DNA from 2 places in the Paenibacillus sp. JNUCC32 genome. Region 1 is predicted to be linked to the other one. Evidence: riboswitches for the same ligand, from Rfam matches in the RefSeq annotation. Region 1 holds a riboswitch; the other holds the start of a gene.
The links. Region 1 has a riboswitch for cyclic di-AMP ahead of JNUCC32_RS22975 (hypothetical protein). Riboswitches for the same ligand answer to the same signal wherever they lie in the genome.
Positions count from the first base shown of each region.

Region 2: another riboswitch for cyclic di-AMP. It lies ahead of JNUCC32_RS24615 (C40 family peptidase); the one in region 1 lies ahead of JNUCC32_RS22975 (hypothetical protein).

Region 1 is NZ_CP062260.1:5,183,947-5,187,154, forward strand. It holds gene kdpA (potassium-transporting ATPase subunit KdpA) at 1-933, opposite strand, end outside; gene JNUCC32_RS31860 (potassium-transporting ATPase subunit F) at 963-1,037, opposite strand; gene JNUCC32_RS22975 (hypothetical protein) at 1,190-1,600, opposite strand; cyclic di-AMP (ydaO/yuaA leader) riboswitch at 1,730-1,898, opposite strand; cyclic di-AMP (ydaO/yuaA leader) riboswitch at 2,438-2,610, shown strand; gene JNUCC32_RS22980 (hypothetical protein) at 2,747-3,208, shown strand, end outside.
Region 2 is NZ_CP062260.1:5,575,140-5,578,347, forward strand. It holds gene JNUCC32_RS24605 (M1 family metallopeptidase) at 1-47, shown strand, start outside; gene JNUCC32_RS24610 (hypothetical protein) at 59-886, shown strand; cyclic di-AMP (ydaO/yuaA leader) riboswitch at 1,233-1,368, shown strand; gene JNUCC32_RS24615 (C40 family peptidase) at 1,373-1,846, shown strand; gene JNUCC32_RS24620 (GNAT family N-acetyltransferase) at 2,353-2,853, shown strand; gene JNUCC32_RS24625 (c-type cytochrome) at 3,015-3,208, shown strand, end outside.

The DNA of each region.
Region 1 (3,208 bases):
CTGGTTTAATGCCGGGTTGCCGTTGGTTTCCGCGGCATAGTTCAAGGACAGGAAGCCGATAAACAAGGTCATCATTACCGAGAATATGATCCAGCCCTGCTTACGGCTCTTCGCGAACAAACCAAATGTGTAAGGAAGCGCCGCCCCGAGACTCCACATGGACAGAATCTCGATCACATTGGTCAGCGGGGACGGGTTCTCGAACGGATGCGCCGAGTTGGCCCCCATAAAACCGCCCCCATTGGTGCCCAGATGCTTGATCGATTCGAGCGCAGCCACCGGACCCACCGCTATTTGCTGCTCGCTTCCTTCCAGCGTCGTGACGCTGAGCGTAGGCTTCAGGGTCTGCGGCACCTGCAGCGCCACCAGCACCATCGCAATGATGAAAGCAGCCGGAATGAATACCCGGGTATGCGCCTTAACGAAGTCCTCAAAAAAGTTGCCGACGGTCGTGCCCTTGCTGGTCACCGCCCGGATAAAAGCAATCGCCACGCACAGCCCGGTCGCCGCGGACGTAAACATCATCATCGTAATGACGGCCATCTGGGCCAGATAAGACAATCCCGACTCCCCGCTGTAATGCTGAAGATTCGTATTGGTCATGAAGCTGATCATCGTATTGAACGACAAGGTCGGTTCCATATGGCCGATGCCGTTCGGGTTCAGCGGCAGCACCTTCTGCAGCCGCAGAATCAAGTAGCCCGCCGCAACCAGCACGATATTCGTTAACACAAAGCTGACGGCATATCCTTTCCATGTCATCCCCTTGCGTTCTTTCAAGCCGATCAGAGCAAAGATCGGTTTCTCCGCCCAGGAGAACCATCTGTCCGTTCCATTGCTTTCATAACGAAACACCTGATATAGATAAGTTCCCAGCGGCTTGACCAGCAGCACTAGAACGAGTATAACGATGGCAATTTGTAAAATGCCCATGACGATGCCTTCCTCCTTCAGCCGTTTCCCTAGAATTTTTCAGGGTGAATCAGCGCATAAATCAAATAGAGAAAAATAAAAATCGTGAATATCAACATGATCATCACGGCTGATCAGCCTCCGGTTCCGAAACCACGCGCCCGCACCAGGACATAAACAGCATGAGCAGTCCGTAGGTTCCTCCCAAAATGAGCACCATAACTAAATCCTGCATGAATGTAACCTCCCCTAACTCTTGTGGCGTCAGTCCAAACGCTTAGCTCATAACGGATGCCATCAGAAAGGACACCTGATGATGATTCGTATGAAGCACCACATCGGCACCCAGCCCTTTGTATATCAAGCGCGGATTGCCGGAATGGGTGATCACGTAAATCGACTCCGAGGTCCATGTCCGGCAGATCCGCAAGTAGCGGCAGCACAGATTCAAGCTGCTTTCGAACAGAAACACCTTGCTGACGGGAAACTCGGGAATGATCCAGGTCTGCTCGTCTCTTGTATCAATCAAAATGATGGGTTTGCAGCCCAGTTCTCGCAGCCTCTGCTGCTCAGCCCGGTTGTTGGCTATGGCCGCAAACGGAACACGTTTGTGAATCAGCTGGCGGACGAATTCCTCCCCTGCCTTGTTCGGCGCGGATACCAGGATGAATTCCTGTGGTTTCTCCATCTTCGTTTCTCCTCCTAAGGTCAGAAAGAGAAGGCAACAACAAAGAAGCCTGCGGAAAGAGAAGAACTCTTCCCGCAGGCTTCTTACAGGACACGGTGAAATACACCGTGGCCCAAGTCCACGACAATCGTTGCCTCTCTCGATACGCTTACGAGGTTAGCTGACGGATTCGGGCGTGAGAGTCGCCCTACCCATAGACCGTTATCTTGTCTACAGGATTCACCCCAGAGAGATCAGGTTCATCTCCCGACTGGTTCCCCCGTTCCTTTTCCATTCAAGGACTCAGCGAAAATTAAAAACGAGTAGCATGTTATTCTATTAGCCATTGACTTGTCATCCAGACTGGGCATAACAGCACAGCAACAGGAGGTCCACGCGGTGAGAGTCGCCTCTACCTTCAAATCTCAGCAAGGCCCATGGTGCCTTCGCCATCGATCCATAAAGGCTTAGGGGCAACTCTCACACTGCCTTTAGACCTTCATGAAACGGCTGCCCGTATGCCTTGGTCGTTGATGACCGTCAATTCATAGTTCGTATCATACGTCCGGCCCTGCAGGATGTAAATGTGAGCAAAAACACATCTAGCGTTATGTCGAACAGGAACCAAGCAGTATTTCGTCTTTATCTTCCGAATACTGCTCTATACTATGTATTTCTCTTGTTTTCTCTTATTTATCGCAATCCAACGAGATACCGAGATTTTGCCACGATAATAGATGACACGGCCGATTGTACGCGTTTTCTTTTACCGTTTTCATCACATTTCGGAATCTATTCGTCCCATACGGTCATTTACTTTTCGTTTCCTCCGGCGTATGATTCATCCATCTATCCGAAACACGTGATACGCCGAGCTCCCGACAGACCGGGAGACGGGGGAACCAAAGTCACCAGTCTTCGATTGGTGAATGGGGTGAATCCGCTGCGCCTAGGATCGAAGGGCCCCGCGGTAGGGTGCTCTCAGTCCGAATCCGTCAGCTAACCTCGTAGGCGCGTTGTTGAGAGAGAATACCATCCAAGCTTTGGCATAGCGGCCGCCGGAATTGGGGCTCTAACCATAAATAGGCCTGGAGAGCGGGGTTTCTCTGCTCACCAGGCCTATTTGCCGTGCATATAACATTCTTATAAAGGAGCGTAGATCATATCATGACGAAACTCATCGAGGCAGCGCTTACACCCGTCATCGAAACCGCAGTGCCTGCATTAGGTGAAGAGACTATCGGCCATATGGAGATATTTCGTTTCGACCGGGGCTCGGCCGAACGCTTTATCCCATGGAGCGATCATGGCTGGAACTGCGGCTTGTTCAAAGTCAGCTGCAAAGACGCGGCAGGATATGTCGAATATGCCCTGCCAAGCACGAGAGAATTTTCGGACCTGGTCCGCTGGGCATCCGTCTTCTCAAGGCTGAGAGGCATGTCCGTGACTGAGGCCATTCGCTATGCCCGAAAGCAGCAGCAGTGGGGACCCGCACGGATGCAACTTGCTGTATCGGCCCTCGCCGATCTGGAGATCAACCTGCATCGGCACATCACTCGAGAGCGGTTAGGCGGACTGCCGCTGGAGCGCTCCTTCCTTATGAATTGCTCGGAGGCGTATTATCATTTC
Region 2 (3,208 bases), 390 kb from region 1:
GTATTACCAAGCTTGTGGAGACGTTGTTCGGCAGCCTGTCATGGTGAGGGGGGAGCACATGAAAAGTTATGCAGGCCAAGGGTGGATCAGTGTTAAAGACCAATTATACGTCTCCATTCTGCTGTTCTTGTACCGCATGCTGTGGGGATATTGCCTGTACCGGCTTGTAAAATCGGCAGTCGTCCCCCTGCTGATGCGGTATCCGGATTCTGCCCCTAACGAGCTTAGCCGCCTGTTATTCTTCTACGAGGGCGAGATGAGTCTGTCGTTAAGCGGCACGGTCCATACCTATGGTTGGCTTCTGGCCGCTCTGCTCCTGATCCGGATGGTATGTACCCCGCTCATTCGGGCAGGCATCTTCTATAACCTCCACCAGGAGGCCAAGGGCGAGCGCGGATTATTCTTCTTCACCGGCATGCAGAAGCTATGGAAGCCCGTTACGGTATTTTATCTGATCGAACTTGTTCTTACCTTTGTGCCCGGATACTGGATTCTGCCCAAAATCCTTCCGATTCTGCTGAACGGGATCCATGAGCCGGTTCTGCTGCTTCATGCGCTGCCTCATGCAGCCGGATGGTTTCTGTACGCCTATCTGATTCGCCTGTTATTGCTCTATATGCAATTCGGCCGTACGGACAATTCCGGCATGATCAGCTCCGTTCTTGCGCTCTTCCGCCGACTGGGCACGGCTGTGCTGTTATCCCTTACCGTTGGCGGATCGGCCTGCGTCATTCTTTTGCTCCTAAGCTCGGCATCGCTCTTCTGGGCGGGATTGATTGGCTTGATTATTCAGCAAGCCTCTTATTTTCTGAATGGACTCTTCCAAATTTGGGTAATTTCCGCCCAATACCATTTGTGGCGGGATTCTTCCTCGCAGCATGCCTAATCGTTACATTTCGTTACCATCATATGATAAACAAGCTCGTAAATATGCTGTAATCGGAAGCGACACATTTCTCTCTCGGACTTGATTTTACAAAGAATAGAAGCTCATTTTTCCTCAATATTACATTTTCCGATGGCCAAATTACAAAAAAACCTGATCCCGCATGATGGGGACAGGTTTTTTTGTATAAAAATGAGCTTTCCTCATTTGCCAAATTGTTAATACTCTGCTAAAATAACGAATATGTTAGTAACAACTTTGTCATCTTTACTGTAACTTTTTGCTGGAACTATGTAATTTCGTTAAGCATGTTGGAACGTCAGACGTCTATGAATGGGTTCATCAACATTTTAAGGAGCCGAATTCCCATGATTGGGAAGCGGGGGATCCGTTTTGGGTGAATTGATCTCGCAAGAGAGGGATCATAGGGGACCTTCAACCGAACCCTTAAGCTAACCTCGCAGGCAATGGAAGGAGCTTTTTGTTTTGAAAAAGAAGTTAACGGCCATTTCTCTAGGCCTGGCCCTCGCACTCACATTAGGGACCGGAAGCGCTTTCGCCGATTCCAAATTAAATACTGCAATCAAACCAGCCATTGGTGTCTCTTATAAAACAGGTGGAACCACAACGAATGGTTTTGACTGCTCCGGATTCACCAGCTATATCTACAAGAAACTTGGTCTAAGCCTGCCGCGCACGTCTGGAGCTCAATACAAAGTCGGTACGGCCGTAGCCAAGAGCAAGCTGAAAGCTGGCGATCTCGTGTTTTTCAACACATCCGGCAGAGGTGTATCTCATGTGGGTATTTATGTTGGGGGCGGCAAATTCGCTCATTCCTCATCCTCGCGCGGTGTCATCATCAGTCCGCTGAGCCAGAGCTATTACGCCAATCGATACGTAGGTGCTAAGCGAGTCATGAGTCAGTCTACGTACAAGTCTGTAGCTGTGAACTACAATTAATTATTGGAACTTCATTGATTTATCCTTTACAAGAAGCCCTGGGCGTATGAGATTGTGCCGATCTCATCCAGCGGCTTTTTCTTTTTTCTGCCTCTGTGTATACCTTTATAACGTTTGGGACAACGAAAAAGTTCCCACTTTTCGAGAAAAAAAGAAAATTATTATGCAAATTCTCTTCGCATCCTCAAGTCATTGCATCTTCTACCCTTTATATACCCTCCTCTCCCTTCATTAAACACCCTAATGGAAAAATATTGATTTTATTTTCTGAGGACTACTACGAGCAGCGATACGTAGATGCCGAACGCATCATGAGCAATGATCAGTATGAAAAGTCGACCGGAGAATCTCCCAAGCTTCGATGTCTTATCCTCGTCCTGCCCATACATATCCGTTTGCCCGTCAAAGGAGACCTACTTCTCTTGGACGGGCTTTTTGAATGCGGCTAGAATGTTTGAGAAATGGGGTATAATTTAATTTGTAATTATGACAGGGGGACTTTGCCAATGGATGCAGCACCGATTTCATTTCATACGGTGGTCATGCGTGAAGAGCACGCGAAAGAAATATGCGCCTGGACCTATCCTCCTCCCTATAACATTTACGGTTTTCTTCCCTGGGAGCAGATGAAGGGGCTTGAGATCGAGTTTGGGGATCCGGACATCCGCCGGGAACAGTACATTTCGATTTTGGATGAACGGAAGACGCTATGGGGATTTGCCCAGCTGTTTCCGATGCATGAGGTTACGCGGATCGGGCTGGGCATGCGGCCTGATTGGTGCGGGCGGGGAATGGGTAAACGGTTTATGCAGACGATTGTCCGGGAAGCGAGGCGGAGGCGGCCTGCCGATGAGATCGACCTGGAGGTAATGACCTGGAATGAGCGCGCGATCCGTGCATACGAAAAGGCGGGCTTTCATATCACCGATACGTACGAGCGCCTTACACCGACGGGAAACGCCCTTTTCCACTGCATGGTGTATGAGCCTCCGGCAAATGAGGAATAGTAATCCTTGTCTATATGAAAAAGCACAATTTTGTGTACTTTTTATGAAGGCGCGCGGTATAGTTGCTTTTTTTGTCACAACTGGCTATGCTGTCTATGGATGTTGGTTTATAATGGAGACAAGTGCAAAAGTGCAGTATACATAGAAGGGACGATATGACGATGCAAAAATGGATCATGAGCGGATTGTTCTTCGTCGCATGTGCGTTGGCTATTGCGCTGATGTTTACGCTCCCAGGCAAGGAACAGGTAGCTCAGGAAGAGAAGCCGACTATGCCGGAAGTGACTCTGGATGCTGCCGCAGCCGAAGCCACACTGAAAGCAAGCTGCATCAGCTGTCATGGTGACCAACTTCA